Regions from separate parts of the Streptomyces sp. NPDC005706 genome, predicted to be linked through region 2. Evidence: riboswitches for the same ligand, from Rfam matches in the RefSeq annotation. Region 2 holds a riboswitch; each other region holds the start of a gene.

Region 1 (4,015 bases), on a different contig from region 2:
AGCTCCCGCGCCCCCTGTTCGCGGCCCACCAGGACGGTGGTGCCCGAGGGGATCGGACCGCCGCCCGGGGCGCCGCCGCCGACCACCCGGCCGTGACGCACCTTCACCTCGTAGGTGTCAGTGCCGCAGCCCGCCGCCCGGTCGGTGTCCGTGCCGCAGATGGCGCGCACCCGGGAGGCGCCGCCCCACCGGGAGGTGAAGGCGCCCACGGAGTTCTGCGGCAGCGCGTACTGGTTGAGGCCGCCCAGCGGGAGCTTCCCCCGCCGTGTGGTCACGGAGCCGGTGAGGGAGAGGCGGTCCATCCGCGCCCGCCGGTCGGTGCCCACGCCCAGCACCTCCCGCGTGCTGGTCCCGGGCGGCAGCGCCGGCCCGAACCGCTGGCCCTCGGGCACCGCCGCCTTGAGCACCTGACCGCCCGCGACCGCCGGCCCGACGGTCGCCCCGGTGGCCTCGACGCCCGGGTGCTGGGTCTCGGTGATGTCGAAGAAGTCGCCGTTGACACCCGCGACCGCGCCGGCCGTGTCGGCCAGCCGGGACACGGTCGCCCGGGCCGCCACCGCCCCGGGATACAGCAGGTCGGTCCGGACGTGCGGATCGGCCAGGTCGACGGTGAGCAGATGGGCGTGGGTCCGCCCGGCCGCCGCCGTGATGTCGAACTCCCGGTACGTGACCCCGGGAGCGATCCGCCTGCCGGGTCCGCCGGCCGGCACGGCACCGGCCGGCGCCGCCCCGGCCAGGGCCGCGCCGGCCAGTACGCCGAACGCCGTGAGAACCGTGAGAACCGATCTGCCCGCCGCCGCCCGCCGCCCGTCCCGATTCATCGCGCCCCCTGATGCCTCGTCAACTGCCGTCAGTGCTCGGGGGAAGTGCACCAGACGACGGTGACGTGCGGGGCGGCTAGGCGTCGACTACGCGAGAACGGGTGAGAAAACGCACCCCCTCGGGTGCCTCCAGTGAGAAACCGCTGCCTCGTCCGGGTACGACGTCCACGATCAGCCGGGTGTGGCTCCAGGCCTCGTACTGGCTCCGCGACATCCAGAAGGTCACGGGCTCCTCGACGCCGTCCACCGCCAGCTCGGCCAGCAGCACGTCCGAACCGCCGGTGCGGAACTCGCCGTCGGGGTAGCACATGGGCGCGCTGCCGTCGCAGCAGCCGCCGGACTGATGGAACATCAGCGGTCCGTGTTCCGCTCGCAGCCGGCGTACCAACTCCGCTGCCTGTGGGGTGAGTTCGACGCGGGGCAGTTCCTCTTGCATGGTCACCGTCCTGGAGAGCCGGGGGCGTCGGACCCGGCCCAGTCTCACGGCCGGCCGCAACGGCGTCCAGGGGGCGGTGGCGTTCCTCAGCGGTCGGGGGCGCCCTCCGGCGTGCCGCTCGTCCCGCCCAGGACGGTGGCCGGCGTGAGGTTCCAGCGTCCGGCCCGGCCGGTGAACCCGGCGGCGGTCAGGGGCGGTACGTCGATCCGCCAGAAGGCGGCCTCCGGAGCGCCGAGCACCCGCACGGTCACGGCGCGCACGACCTCCGGCTCGACCACCGCCACCGTGCGGCCGGCGGACCGGGCGGCCTCCTCCAGCCAGCCCCCGACCCGGGCGCACAGCAGGCGCACCGACTCGCCGCCGTGCGGGCTCGCCGCCGGGTCGGCCAGCCACCGGGCCAGCGCCTCCGGCTCCGCGGCGCCGACCTCCTCCAGTGTCCGCCCCCGCCAGCGGCCCATGCCGAGCCCGGCCAGGGCGGGTTCGGCACGTGCGTCGAGACCCAGCGCGGCCGCCGTCTCCCGGCAGCGGGCCGTGGGGGAGACGAGGGCCACGGCGGCGGGCCGCAGTCCGTCCGCGGCCGACCGGGCGCGCGCGGCGCCCGCCGCGTCGAGTGAGCATCCGTCGTCGAAGCGGGCCTCCCGCAGGGCCGGGTTCATCGCCGGTGAGATCAACATCACTCGGGTCGTCATGAGGTCGCCTGCATGGTCAACGGCCCTTTCGGCACAGGGGTTCCACAGCGTACGGCGGCCGCGGGGCGCACCGCCCCGCACCCGTGCGCCCTTGGCCGCACCCGCGCTTCGCGGTACCTTCTCGGCGATATCGACGACGGAATGCGGAAGCCGGTGGGAATCCGGCACGGTCGCGCCACTGTAAGCCCCGTTCACACCATTCCTGGTGCGGACCGGGCAAGTCAGACCCGCCCGTCGTCCCGTGCACCACCGAGCAGGGACGCGAGTTCCCCAGGAGGTCCTGCCATGGCGCAGTCCGCCGTTCAGCCCAGCACCAACCCCACCGCCCTCCCCGCCAAGCTGCCGATCGGCGCCATCGCCCCCTGGGCGGTCTTCTTCGGCGTCCTGATGCTGGTCCTGCTGTACTTCGTCGGCGCCGAACAGGGCGCGACCTCCGTGATGTCCGGCGAGAACGTGCACGAGTGGGTGCACGACGCCCGGCATCTGCTCGGCTTCCCCTGCCACTGACCGGGGCGAGGAAGCGCACGAGCTCATGAACTCGGCAACTGTCCGGAACCTGTTGGTGCGTGGCATGCTCGCGGGACTCGCCGCGGGCCTGCTCGCCCTCGTCGTCGCCTACTTCCTCGGTGAGCCGCGTGTCGACTCGGCCATCGCCTACGAAGAGGCGCACTCCCACGAACACGGCGTGGAGGCGGTCTCCCGCACGATGCAGTCGACCGCCGGCCTGTCCACCGGCGTCCTCCTCTACGGCATCGCGTTCGGCGGCATCGCCGCCCTCGCCTACTGCTTCGCGCTGGGGCGCATCGGCCGCTTCGGGCCGCGCGCGAGCGCGCTGCTCCTGGCGGCCGCCGGCCTCGTCGCCGTCTACGTCGTGCCGTTCCTGAAGTATCCGGCCAACCCGCCGTCCGTCGGTGACCCCGACACGATCGGTAAGCGCACGACGCTGTACTTCCTGATGATGGTCCTGAGCGTGCTGCTGGCGGTCGCCACGGTGATCCTCGGCAAGCGGCTGGCCCCCCGCCTGGGCAACTGGAACGCGACCGTGGCCGCGGGCGCGTTCTTCCTGCTGGCCGCCGGGCTCGCCTACGCGTTCCTGCCGGCCGTCGACGAGGTCCCCAAGGACTTCTCCCCGAGCCTGCTGTGGCGGTTCCGCCTGGCGGCACTGGCCGTCCAGGCGACCCTGTGGACCGCGTTCGGGCTGGTCTTCGGCGTCCTCGCGGAACGTGTGCTCACCGCCGAGCGCACGGCCGGTGAGCGGCAGGACGCCGGTCCGCGCGCCCCGGCCGCGCACCACTGAGGCACCCGGCACTCCGGCGTGAGGCACCGGCCCGCTCGCGGGCCGGTGCCTCACGCGTCGTGGCGGACTCCGCGGCCGGCGTCAGAGGCGGTCCGCGGGGCCCGGTTCAGAAGGCGTACCGGATGCGCAGCCAGGGAGCGTGCGCCGCGACGAGCCCGCGCAGGTCGTCCAGGGCCCTCGCTTTGACCAGGTGGTCGTAGCGCACGTTCAGCGCCCCGTTCTCGGAGCGTTTGCCCTGCTGGATGCCGGGCTGCCAGAGCACGTCCTCGGCGCGCGGATGCCAGCCGAGGTTGACCTCGTGCAGTTCCCGGTTGTGGGTCAGCGTGATCACCTCGGCGGCCGCCTGCCGCTTGACCCGGGCCGGGAGCACGTCGTCGAGCTGCCGGAGCAGTTCGGCCCAGGCCTCCTGCCACCCGGGGCGCAGCACCACGGGGGAGAGGTTGAAGTGCACCTCGTACCCCGCGTCCAGGAAGTCGGCCGCGGCGGCGACGCGCTCGGCCACCGGTGACGTCCGGATGTCCAGCAGCCGGGAGTCCTCGCCCGGCATGACCGAGAACCGGACGCGGGTGCGGCCCCGCGGATCCAGTGCCAGCAGATCCGGGTTCACGAACTTGGTGGCGAAGGACGCCTTGGCGGTGGGCCACTGCCGGAAGGCGTGCACGAGATCGGCGGTGTTGTCGCAGATCAGCGCGTCCACCGAGCAGTCGCCGTTCTCGCCGATGTCGTAGACCCAGGCCCGTTCGTCGCACTGGTTGGGTTCCCGCTTGGGCCC
Region 2 (4,015 bases):
GTGTGATGAAGTTGTGACGGCTTCATGAACGACCTCTGTATTGCCGCAGGTTGACAGGTTTCAACAGGGCCGATCACCATGGCCTCACACTGTGGCGCATATGACCGATGGGCCGCGTGTCTCTTCTGACTTCTTCGCTCACTCGAGCTTCTGCGATGGGATATCCATGTCCATAGCCAGACGTGTCACCGCGCGCCGCCTGCTGGGGACGGGCGCCGCGTCGCTCGCCCTCTGCGCCGCCTCGATCGCCGCCGCCTCCGGCGCCTGGGCCCACGGCACGCACGGCGGTGACGGCTGGACGGCCGGCGGCCACTACACGCCCGGCACCGGCGCCGGCACCGAGACCGGCACCGACCGCTGCCAGTTCTCGCTGGACGGCGTGAACTTCTTCGACTCGGTGAAGGTGGACGACCAGAACCTCAGGCCGACCGAGGACGGCAAGGTCCACGTCAAGGTCCGCGCCGCCGGGGACGCCGCCGGCTGCACCGCCTCGCTCGCCTCCTACCTCGCCCACGGCGCGAGCTTCGCCACCTCCGGTGAGCAGGTCTTCGTCGACTTCGACACGGTGGCCGTCAAGCCGGGCGCGACCGACTCCCTCGACATCTCGGTGCCGGACGCGGGCTGCTTCGCGCAGATCGACCTCTACCGGGGCGCGGTCAAGTTCGACGGCAAGTCCGGCGCGGACGACGGCTTCGAGCACGGGGACCTGCCCAAGGGCCCGGACCACCCGGTCATCAAGGACAAGCTGATCGCGGCCTGGAACGGCGGCACGAAGGACTGCACCAGCGTCCCGGAGGAGCCGCAGTCCCCGTCGCCGAGCGCCCCCGCGGAGGAGTCCGCACCGCCCGCGCCGAGCGCCTCGGAGTCGTCCGCGGCACCGTCCCCGGCCTCCTCGGAGTCCGCGCCGGCCCCGTCCGCCTCCGAGTCGCGGGCCGGCTCGGCGCCCACGCCGGACGGTGGCGGTGACGACGACGGCGACCTCGCGGAGACCGGTGGCGGCGGCAACTCGGGCCTGATCGCGGGCGGAGCCGCCGTGCTGGTCGCGGGCGGCGCCGCGTTCGTGGTCCTCGCGCGCCGCAGGCGGGGCGCCCAGGGCTGACCCTCCGCCTCCTCACGCACACCACGACCCCCGCCGCTCGCGGCAGCCGCGAGGCCTGCGAGACGGCGGGGGTCGTTCCGTATGTGATCTTGAGTACCCGCGCCGATGTGCGGCTGTACGGACGGGCGTTCACCTGCCTACGGTGGGCGGGCCGTGGTGCTCGGGAAGTCGGTGACGGCCCCTCAGGGGTCCATGCCGACGCGGCCCTCGCCACTGTGATCGGGGAGTTCCCGTCCCGTCCGGCGTCCGCCGGGCCACTGGCCGTGTCCACGGCTGGGAAGGCAGGGACGGCGAACGCACCACCCCGTAAGCCAGGAGACCGGCCACGGCAGCTCACGAGATGATCCACGAGGTGCTGGAGCGTGAATCCGATGGCCGATGCCGCTGCCTTCCGATGGCGACGCGAGGACACGATCAGAACGGCGGGGCTGCTGGCGGTGATCGCCGCCCTGCACGTCGTCGCCTTCGGGGTGCTGTTCCTGCTCGTCGCCCCCGGGCACTACAAGGTCGGGCAGGACGTCTTCGGCGTCGGCCTCGGCGTCACCGCCTACACCCTCGGCATGCGGCACGCCTTCGACGCCGACCACATCGCCGCGATCGACAACACCACCCGCAAGCTGATGGCCGACGGCAGACGGCCGGTGTCGGTGGGCTTCTGGTTCGCGCTGGGGCACTCCAGCGTGGTGGTGCTGCTGGCCCTGCTGATCGCGGGCGGCACCCGGCTCGCCGGCCGGGTCATGGACGAGCACTCGCGCACCCACCAGGTGCTCGGCTTCATGGGCACGACGATCTCCGGCACCTTCCTCTACCTCATCGCCGCCCTCAACCTGGTCGCGCTGGCCGGCATCCTGAGGGTGTTCCGGGCGATGCGGTCCGGCACGTACGACGAGCGGGAGCTGGAACAGCACCTGGACTCGCGGGGGTTCATGAACCGTGTGCTGGGGCGGCTGACCAGGTCGGTGTCCCGGCCGGGCCAGATGTTCCCGCTGGGCTTCCTGTTCGGGCTCGGCTTCGACACGGCCACCGAGGTCACGCTGATGGTGATGGCCGGTTCGGGCGCGGCGGCCGGGCTGCCCTGGTACGCGGTGCTGTGCCTGCCGCTGCTCTTCGCCGCCGGGATGAGCCTGTTCGACACCCTCGACGGCACGTTCATGAACTTCGCCTACCAGTGGGCGTTCTCCAACCCGGTCCGCAAGGTGTTCTACAACCTCACCATCACCGGTCTGTCCATCGCCGTCGCCTTCTTCATCGGCACCATCGAGCTGGTCGGGGTCCTGCACGAGAAGTTCGACCTGGGCGACGCCGTGACCGGCTGGATCGCCGGGCTCGACCTGGACAGCGTCGGCTACGTCATCGTCGGGCTGTTCGTGGTGGTGTGGGCGGCGGCGCTGGCGTACTGGCGGCTGGCGCGGGTGGAGGAACGCTGGGCGGCACGGGTCCCGGCGACGTCCGAGTGACCCCGGACCCGCGGCCTGCCCTCCCCGTCCCTCACCCCGCCTGTCCCTGAGGCCCCTCGACGGTCTCCAGGTACAGCTTCACGAACCGGTCCACGTCCACCTGCAACGCCACGTCCACCAGGGCCTGTTCGCGGGCTCCCTCGTGGATCTCGGACTCGCCGGGGCGGGGGCGGCGGTCGACGAGCGTCTGGCCGCGGGCCGGACCGGGCGCGAGGCAGACCTCGACCGGCAGGCGCCGGGTGGTGATGCCCGCCGGATCGGCGACCGCGCACACCGCGCCCGCGTCACCGAGTCCGCCCGCCTCCTCGGCCTCCGGCGCGCCGCCCTGCGCGGTGGGCCGGTGGGCGAGGAGCTCACCGGCCAGCCGGGTGCCCGGATCGGCGCTGCCGCGCAGCCGGTGCACATCGGTGCCGGGCACGACGACCCGCATGAAGACGTCCAGTCCGTACATCGTGATCGGCACCCCTGCGGTGAGCAGCACCGCCGCCGCCTCGGGGTCGTGCCAGACGTTGAACTCGGCGACCGGCGTCGCGTTTCCGGTGGCGACCGCGCCGCCCATGAACACGATCCGCTCGATGTTGCGGGTCACCTCCGGGTGGGTGCGCAGCAGCAGGGCGATGTTGGTGAGCGGGGCCGTGGGCACGAGGGTGACCGGGCGGGGGGAGGCCAGGATCTCCCGGCGGAGCAGGGTCACGGCGTCCACGTCGGCCGGGGTGCGGGTGGGCGCGGGCAGGCCCAGGTCGCCCATGCCGTCCGAGCCGTGCACGTGCCGGGCCGAGCGGGCGGGTTCGATCAGCGGGCGCTCGGCGCCGCGTGCCACCGGGATGTCGGGGGCACCGGCCCGCTCCAGCACGGTCAGGGTGTTGCGGACCACCCCGTCCACGTCCGTGTTCCCGGCCACGCAGGTGACGGCCCGCAGGTCCAGCCCCGGGTGGCGTACGGCGAACAGCAGGGCCAGGGCGTCGTCGACGCCGGTGTCACAGTCGATGATCACAGGAATACCGGACTGCCCGGCCACGACGGACTCCTTCCGCCACCGCGGCCCGAGGACTCGCCACGAAGGCCCCCTCAGCCTACGGCCGCCCGGCGTTCCCGGCCGCACGGCGATCGCGGGCCCCCGGGGAGGCGGACACCCGGGCGATCCCCGTCCGGACAGCCGCGAGCGGACTCCCCGAGGGGGCGGCCCGAGAGCCGAGGTGCTTTCCCACAGCGCTCGCGCCGAGCCGGTGCCGAACCGGTGCCGCACCGGCCGGACAGCCGCGGGGCGCTCGCCCGACGCCCCGATGCCGCCGGACCCGCGTTCTCACCCGGACGGCCCGGAGCGCTGGTGAGCCGGTGTGGGCGGTGGTGCCGTGAGAGGTGGCACCACCACCGGCCGCACAGGAGGCCCACCGATGACCGCCGCGATATGCCCCCGTGCCCTCCCGCTCGCCGCTCTCGCGGCCGGCCTCCTCGCCCT
Region 3 (4,015 bases), on a different contig from region 2:
CGATGGACGCGATCGTGGCCGTGGGCGCGATGGCCAGGAGCAGCGAGTTGCGCATGCCGACCTCGGCGATCCGTGCCCGCAGGGCCGCCCAGCGCTCCGGCCAGGTGAACTCGACGCCGTAGTGATCGGGGTGCAGGACGCCCTGCGCGGTACGGGTCTTCCGCCAGGCCGGCAGCGGGCCGTTGCGCTCGGCGAGGTCCGCGGAGGCCTCGTACGCGGCGAGCATGATCCGCTCGGCGATCCGGGAGGACAGGGCCTTGGCCTCGGGGGAGTCGAAGGGCAGCCGCAGCTTGAAGAAGACGTCCTGCAGGCCCATCGCGCCCAGGCCCACCGGACGCCAGTTGGCGTTCGACCGGCCCGCCTGCTCGGTCGGGTAGAAGTTGATGTCGACCACGCGGTCGAGGAAGGTGACGGCCGTGCGGACCGTCTCGTCGAGCCGCTCCCAGTCGAGGCCGCCGGCCGCCGTGTCCACGAAGGCGCCTAGGTTGACCGACCCCAGGTTGCAGACCGCGGTCTCGCCGTCGTCCGTGACCTCCAGGATCTCGGTGCACAGGTTCGAGGAGTGCACGACGTGGCCGGCGGTCGCCGTCTGGTTGGCGGTGCGGTTGGCGGCGTCCTTGAAGGTCATCCAGCCGTTGCCGGTCTGCGCGAGGGTGCGCATCATGCGGCCGTACAGGTCCCGGGCGGGCATCGTCTTCTTCGCGAGCCCGGCGGCCTCCGCCCTGCGGTACGCGGCGTCGAACTCCTCGCCCCACAGGTCCACCAGCTCCGGCACGTCAGCCGGGGAGAACAGCGACCACCGCTCGTCGGCGTCGACCCGGCGCATGAACTCGTCCGGGATCCAGTGCGCGAGGTTCAGGTTGTGCGTACGGCGGGCGTCCTCACCGGTGTTGTCGCGCAGCTCGAGGAACTCCTCGATGTCGGAGTGCCAGGTCTCCAGGTACACGGCGGCGGCGCCCTTGCGCCGGCCGCCCTGGTTCACCGCGGCCACCGAGGCGTCCAGCGTCTTCAGGAACGGCACGATGCCGTTGGAGTGCCCGTTGGTGCCCCGGATCAGCGAACCGCGGCTGCGGACACGGGAGTACGACAGGCCGATGCCGCCGGCGTGCTTGGAGAGGCGGGCGACCTGGTGGTAGCGGTCGTAGATGGAGTCCAGCTCGTCCAGCGGGGAGTCGAGGAGGTAGCAGGACGACATCTGCGGATGCCGGGTGCCGGAGTTGAAGAGAGTGGGGGAGGAGGGCAGGTAGTCGAGGCGGCTCATCAGCCCGTAGAGCGCGGCGACTTCGTCCACGGAGCGGGCGGTGTCGTCCTCGGCCAGCCCGGCGGCGACGCGCAGCATGAAGTGCTGGGGCGTCTCGATCACCTGGCGGGTGATGGGGTGGCGCAGCAGGTACCGGCTGTGCAGCGTGCGCAGGCCGAAGTAGCCGAAGCGGTCGTCGGCCGCCGGGTCGACCAGCGCGTCGAGCCGTTCGGCGTGCAGCCGTACGAACTCCGCCGTGCGGTCGGCGATGAGACCCTCCCGGTGGCCCACGGCGACGGACCCGGTGAAGGACGTGACGCCCTGCGAGGCGGCCTCGGCGCGGACGGAGACGGTCAGCAGCCGGGCGGCCAGCCGGGAGTAGGCGGGATCCTCGGAGATCAGTCCGGCGGCCGCCTCCGTGGCCAGCTCGCGCAACTCCGCCTCGTCGGCCCGGGCGGACCGGCCGCGCAGCGCGGCCGCGGCGACTCGGCCGGGATCGGCGTCGGGGAGGTCGGCGGTCAGCTCGGTCAGGGTCCGCAGCAGCGCGGTACCGGGACCGTCGGTCTCCACCGGGGCTCCGCTCGCCGGGATGGCTGAAGCCGGGTCGGCTGGCGCGATGGTCACGTGGGGCTCTCCCTCGCTCGGCACGGGGCCTTGCGGAGGGCAGGGGTCAGCGCGAGCGCGCACGGCGTCGCGTCCCCGGCCCATTCCACGAGGCCCGGACGTCGATGAGCACCCGGACCGGACGGCCGGGCGCGCGCTGCCGACAGGTCCTCGGACTGAAACAGGCGTGCGGAAACACGCAAGTACACCGTTGCGGGACAGTTCCGGATTCGCACCGGATTCCCCTGCGGCGACAGCGAGCATGAGCATACATCTAGTGCCGGGCTGTCGTGTCACCCCCACATGTTGTGCCTGTTGCGTGTTGTGGTGGCTCCGCAGGGTCAACTCGCATGACAGCGGGCCGCCGTGGGTGGTGCCCTCGGCGGCCCGCTGTGGGGTGGTTCGTGGCCGGCTCGCGCTAGTGGGCGCTGCCCGCGGTGGCGGGCGGGAGTTCCACCTCGACCCCCGGGTCGCCCGCGTCCGCCGTGTAGTCCTCCGGCCGGGTCTCGTCGAGGCCCTCCGGGGCCTTCACGGCCTTCAGGACGAACGTGAGCACCACGGTGACCACGACGTTGAGCACGAACGCGGTGAGACCGATGTAGCCGATCTCCCCGATGCCCGGGATCTCCTTCGCGGAGCCGCCGAAGTGCTTCTGGGTCGGCGAGGCCACCCCGTACGCGGCGAGCGTGCCGTACACCATGCCGACCGCCCAGCCGGCGAGCAGCGCCCAGCGGTGGAACCAGCGGGTGAACAGGCCGCCGACCAGGGCCGGGAAGGTCTGCAGGATCCAGATGCCGCCCAGCAGCTGGAAGTTGATGGCGACCGTCTTGTCCATCGTCAGGACGAAGACCAGCGCGCCCACCTTCACCAGCAGCGACACGATCTTGGAGACCCGGGTCTCCTCCTTCGGCGTGGCGTCCGGCTTGATGAAGTCCTTGTAGATGTTGCGGGTGAACAGGTTCGCCGCCGCGATGGACATGATGGCCGCGGGCACCAGGGCGCCGATGCCGATCGCCGCGAAGGCCACACCCGCGAACCAGTCCGGGAACATGTCCTCGAACAGCTGCGGGATCGCCAGCTGGCCGTTGGTGACCTTCACCCCGGCCGCGATCGCCATGAAGCCCAGCAGGGCCAGCAGACCCAGCATCAGCGAGTACAGCGGCAGGAGGGTGGTGTTGCGGCGGATCACCTCACGGCTCTTGGACGACAGGGTCGCGGTGATCGAGTGCGGGTACATGAACAGGGCGAGCGCGGAACCGAGCGCCAGGGTGGCGTACGTCCACTGGCCCGCCTCCGGCGGTGCGAGCGCGCCGCGCGGCTTGCCGGTCGCCGGGTTGACCTGGCTGAAGGCGTCGCCCGCCTTGGCGAAGACGTCGTCGAACCCGCCCAGTTTGATCGGGATGTAGATGATCGCCACCGCGATGACGATGTAGATCAGCGTGTCCTTCACGAACGCGATCAGGGCGGGGGCACGCAGACCGGACGAGTAGGTGTACGCGGCCAGTACGCCGAAGGCGATCAGCAGCGGCAGGTCCTTCACGAACCAGTTGGTGCTCTCGCCGCCGCCGACGCCCATCACGTCCAGCACCGCCTGGATGCCGACGAGCTGGAGCGCGATGTACGGCATCGTCGCGAGGATGCCGGTGACCGCCACGGCCAGCGACAGGCCCTTGGAGCCGAACCGCCCGCGTACGAAGTCCGAGGTGGTGACGTAGCCGTGGCGGTGCGAGACCGACCACAGGCGGGGCAGGAACGTGAAGATCAGCGGGTAGACGAGGATCGTGTACGGGACCGCGAAGAAGCCGGCCGCGCCCGCCGCGTAGATCGCCGCCGGTACGGCGACGAAGGTGTACGCCGTGTACAGGTCGCCGCCGAGCAGGAACCACGTGATCCAGGTGCCGAACGACCGTCCGCCCAGGCCCCATTCGTCCAGGGAGTGCTCGTTGTCGGCCTTGCGCCAGCGTGCGGCCAGGAAGCCCATGACCGTGACGGCCAGGAAGAAGAAGATGAAGACGCCGAGCGCGACGCCGTTGACGCCGTCGTTCACTTCGTCGCACCCCCGTTCCGGGCACCACGGGCGCGCTGGTCACGCTGCCACAGCTTGTACGCCAGCATCGTGAGCGCGGTGGAGATGACCACCCACAGCATCTGGTACCAGTAGAAGAACGGGAT
Region 4 (4,015 bases), on a different contig from region 2:
GATCGGCGGCAAGCACGAGGGCGACGCCACCCGCAAGGGCTACCGCGCCGGCCAGATCGCCTCCGCCGGACTGGTCTCCCTCGCGCACGGCACCAACGACGCCCAGAAGACGATGGGCATCATCACCCTGGCGCTGATCGCGGGCGGTGCCATCGCCCCGGGCTCCAACCCTCCCACCTGGGTGATCCTCTCCGCCGGCATGGCCATCGCGCTCGGCACCTACATCGGCGGCTGGCGCATCATCCGCACCATGGGCACGGGCCTGACCGAGCTGGAGTCGCGCCAGGGCTTCGCCGCCCAGACCAGCGCCGCCACGGCCATCCTGGCCTCGTCGCACCTCGGCTTCTCGCTGTCCACCACCCATGTCGTCTCCGGTTCGGTGATGGGCGCGGGTCTGGGCCGCAAGGGCGGCGTGGTCCGCTGGTCCACCGCGACCCGCATGGCCGTCGCCTGGGTCCTCACCCTGCCGGCCGCCGCCCTGGTCGGCGCGCTCGCCGAGTCCGTCACGGACCTGGGCGACTGGGGCACCGCCGTCGTCGCGGTCTTCCTGGTCGGCTCCAGCGCCGCCATCTGGAAGCTCTCCCGCCGCGAGGTCGTCGACCACACCAACGTCAACGGCACCGACGAGGCCGCCGAGCCCGCCGGTGTGGTGACCACCGCGATCGCCGCGGTGACCCCGCCGCCGGCCGGCACCCTCACCCTCACCGAGGGGCCGGCCATCAGCTTCCCGACGCAGTCCGGCGGCCCGGCCCCGGCCGTCGCCGAAGTCACGGCACCGGCCGCTGCGGCCGTGCCCCCGGCCGCCACCGTCTGACCCGGTTACCGAAGGAAAAGCAACATGAAGATCGACTGGGCGTCCATCGGCTCCGTCTTCGGCGTCAGCCTGGCCTTCACGGTGGGCCTGGTGGCCCTGTTCACCCTCGGCGTCAACGGCCTGTCCCGGCGGGAGAGGGCGGCGGCGCAGGGCGGGTCCGCGGCGCTCGCCGTGACGGGCGCGTACGTGTGCTTCGCGGCGTGCGCGGCGGCCGTGGCCTACGGCATCTACCTGATCGTGGCCAAGCCCTGACCCGAGCCACCCTCGAAGAGGCTCCCCGCCGGTGTGTTCCGGCAGGGAGCCTTTTCCATGTCCGGATCTCGCCGGTGTGGGGCTCAGCACACTCTCCCCTCGCAGGTCAAAGGCAAGTTGACGGCCCTTCGGGGCGCGTGGTGGACTGCCCGGGCCATGTACGGCGGCAGGAGAGGAAGCCGGTGCGAATCCGGCGCGGTCCCGCCACTGTGACCGGGGAGTGATCCCCGGGAGCCAGGAACTCTCACCGCCGGCTTCGTCGAACCAGGGCGCGGACACCCTGAGTGAGGACACATATCGCCATGCTCGGCCGCAGATCGAGGACCCGTACCAGGGCCTGTCACGAGAGTCCCGCCCCCGCGCCCACGGCCGGCTGAGCCGATGGGTGCCGATCGCGCTTACGCGTACGGCGCCGCCGCCGGCCTTCTCGGTGACCTGCTCCTCGGCGATCCGCGCCGCGGGCATCCGGTCGCCGCGTTCGGGCGGTCGGCCGCTGCCGTGGAACGCGTGCTGTGGCACGACCACCGCGGCTGGGGCGCGCTGCACACCGCCGTCTGCGCCGGCGGCGCCGTGGCCGCCGGGCTCGTCGCCCAACGGGCCGTGCGCCGCTCCCCCGTCGCCTCCGCCGCGCTGACCGGCGTGGCCACCTGGGCCGTCGTCGGGGGCACCTCGCTGGCCCGCGAGGCCCGGGCCATCGGGCGCGCGCTGGAGGCCGGGGACGTGCCGGCGGCCCGCGCGCGGCTGCCCCATCTGTGCGGCCGGGACCCGCAGGCGCTGGACGCCGACGGGATCGCCCGGGCCGTGGTCGAGTCCGTCGCCGAGAACACCTCCGACGCCGTCGTGGGCGCGCTGGTGTGGGGTGCCGTGGGCGGGGTGCCGGGGCTGCTCGGGTTCCGCGCCGTCAACACCCTGGACGCGATGGTCGGTCACAAGTCTCCGCGCCTGCGCCGCTTCGGCTGGGCCTCCGCCCGGCTCGACGACCTCGCCGGGTGGCCGGGGGCCCGGCTGACGGCCGTGCTCGCCGCGCTGGCCGGACCGGACCCGCGGGGTGCCGTACGGGCCTGGCGGGCGGACGCGGCCAAGCACCCGAGCCCCAACGCCGGTCCCGTCGAGGCCTCGTTCGCGGGCGCCCTGGGCGTACGGCTCGGCGGGACGCTCTCCTACGCCGGGCGGGTGGAACACCGGCCCGTACTGGGCGGCGGCACCGGGCGGGCCGTCCGGGTCGCCGACATCGACCGGGCCGTGACGCTCTCCCGCCGCGTCGGCCTGCTCGCGCTCGGTGTCACCGCCGGTGCGCGCCTCCTCGCGAAGGGACGTGGCAAGTGAACGGTGGTCTCCTCGTCGCCGGCACCACCTCCGACGCCGGCAAGAGCGTCGTGACGGCCGGGATCTGCCGCTGGCTGGTGCGCCAGGGCGTGAAGGTCGCGCCGTTCAAGGCGCAGAACATGTCCCTCAACTCCTTCGTCACGCGCGAGGGCGCCGAGATCGGGCGGGCACAGGCGATGCAGGCGCAGGCCTGCCGGGTGGAGCCGACCGCGCTGATGAACCCCGTGCTGCTCAAGCCCGGCGGTGAACAGAGCAGCCAGGTGGTGCTGCTGGGCAGGCCGGTGGGCGAGATGAGCGCGCGCGGCTACCACGGCGGGCGCCAGCAGCGGCTCCTGGGCACGGTGCTGGACTGCCTGGCCGAGTTGCGGGGCACGTATGACGCGGTGATCTGTGAGGGGGCCGGTTCGCCCGCGGAGATCAATCTGCGGCGGACGGACATCGTCAACATGGGGATCGCGCGGGGCGCGCGGCTGCCCGTGCTCGTGGTCGGCGACATCGACCGCGGCGGCGTCTTCGCCTCCTTCTTCGGCACCGTCGCCCTGCTGTCGCCCGAGGACCAGGAACTGGTCGCCGGTTTCCTGGTGAACAAGTTCCGGGGCGACGTCTCCCTGCTGGAGCCCGGCCTCGACATGCTCCACGGCCTCACCGGACGGCGGACGTACGGCGTGCTGCCGTTCCGGCACGGGCTCGGCATCGACGAGGAGGACGGGATGGGGGTCCCCCCGCGCGAGCGAAGCCGAGCGTGGGGGAGGGTGTCGCTGCGCGGCACCGTGCGGGAGTCCACGGTGGCTCCCCCGGTCGGTGAGGACGTGCTGCGGGTCGCCGTGTGCGCGATCCCACTGATGTCCAACTTCACCGACGTGGACGCACTCGCCGCCGAACCCGGTGTCGTGGTGCGGTTCGTGGACCGGCCGGAGGAACTGGCGGACGCGGACCTGGTCGTGGTCCCGGGGACCCGGGGCACGGTCCGGGCGCTCGCATGGCTGCGCGAGCGCGGCCTCGCCGACGCCCTCGTGCGCCGGGCCGCCGAACACCGGCCCGTCCTCGGCATCTGCGGTGGCTTCCAGATCCTTGGCGAGCACATCGAGGACGAGGTCGAGTCGCGCGCCGGGGAGGTCCCGGGGCTCGGACTGCTGCCGGTGCGGGTGCGGTTCGCCCGCGAGAAGACGCTGACCCGGCCGGTCGGCGAAGCCCTGGGCGAACCGGTCGAGGGATACGAGATCCACCACGGGGTGGCGGCCGTCGGCGGGGGCGAACCCTTCCTGGACGGCTGCCGGGCCGGACAGACCTGGGGCACGCACTGGCACGGCTCGCTGGAGTCGGACGGCTTCCGGCGGGCCTTCCTGCGCGAAGTGGCGGCCGCCGCGGGACGCCGCTTCGTGCCGGCCCCCGGCACCTCGTTCGCCGCGCTGCGCGAGGAGCAACTCGACCGGCTCGGCGACCTGATCGAACAGCACGCGGACACGGACGCGCTGTGGCGGCTCATCGAGTCGGGCGCGCCGCAAGGACTGCCTTTCATTCCACCGGGAGCGCCCGCATGAGCACAGTGTTGTTGTTGTCGACCGCCGACACCGATCTGCTGGCGGCCCGGGCCTCCGGCGCCGGGTACCGGATCGGCAATCC

Evidence for each region. Region 2 has a riboswitch for cobalamin ahead of ABZ478_RS12575 (HoxN/HupN/NixA family nickel/cobalt transporter). Riboswitches for the same ligand answer to the same signal wherever they lie in the genome.
Region 1: another riboswitch for cobalamin. It lies ahead of ABZ478_RS15755 (CbtB-domain containing protein); the one in region 2 lies ahead of ABZ478_RS12575 (HoxN/HupN/NixA family nickel/cobalt transporter).
Region 3: another riboswitch for cobalamin. It lies ahead of ABZ478_RS06085 (ribonucleoside-diphosphate reductase subunit alpha); the one in region 2 lies ahead of ABZ478_RS12575 (HoxN/HupN/NixA family nickel/cobalt transporter).
Region 4: another riboswitch for cobalamin. It lies ahead of ABZ478_RS32270 (cobalamin biosynthesis protein); the one in region 2 lies ahead of ABZ478_RS12575 (HoxN/HupN/NixA family nickel/cobalt transporter).

Annotation. Positions count from the first base shown of each region.
Region 1 is NZ_JBEXYS010000007.1:164,590-168,604, forward strand. Features, by position in the region: gene ABZ478_RS15740 (phosphodiester glycosidase family protein) at 1-821, opposite strand, end outside; gene ABZ478_RS15745 (DUF779 domain-containing protein) at 898-1,257, opposite strand; gene ABZ478_RS15750 (histidine phosphatase family protein) at 1,344-1,946, opposite strand; cobalamin riboswitch at 2,052-2,196, shown strand; gene ABZ478_RS15755 (CbtB-domain containing protein) at 2,232-2,453, shown strand; gene ABZ478_RS15760 (CbtA family protein) at 2,479-3,243, shown strand; gene ABZ478_RS15765 (spore photoproduct lyase family protein) at 3,350-4,015, opposite strand, start outside.
Region 2 is NZ_JBEXYS010000005.1:280,645-284,659, forward strand. Features, by position in the region: gene ABZ478_RS12570 (LAETG motif-containing sortase-dependent surface protein) at 167-1,099, shown strand; cobalamin riboswitch at 1,237-1,442, shown strand; gene ABZ478_RS12575 (HoxN/HupN/NixA family nickel/cobalt transporter) at 1,471-2,556, shown strand; gene ABZ478_RS12580 (nucleoside hydrolase) at 2,588-3,574, opposite strand; gene ABZ478_RS12585 (hypothetical protein) at 3,951-4,015, shown strand, end outside.
Region 3 is NZ_JBEXYS010000002.1:550,164-554,178, forward strand. Features, by position in the region: gene ABZ478_RS06085 (ribonucleoside-diphosphate reductase subunit alpha) at 1-1,864, opposite strand, end outside; cobalamin riboswitch at 1,988-2,126, opposite strand; gene mctP (monocarboxylate uptake permease MctP) at 2,262-3,890, opposite strand; gene ABZ478_RS06095 (DUF3311 domain-containing protein) at 3,887-4,015, opposite strand, start outside.
Region 4 is NZ_JBEXYS010000031.1:32,956-36,970, reverse strand. Features, by position in the region: partial or broken gene ABZ478_RS32280 (inorganic phosphate transporter) at 1-691, shown strand, start outside; gene ABZ478_RS32275 (hypothetical protein) at 839-1,066, shown strand; cobalamin riboswitch at 1,190-1,331, shown strand; gene ABZ478_RS32270 (cobalamin biosynthesis protein) at 1,448-2,392, shown strand; gene ABZ478_RS32265 (cobyric acid synthase) at 2,389-3,933, shown strand; gene cobN (cobaltochelatase subunit CobN) at 3,930-4,015, shown strand, end outside.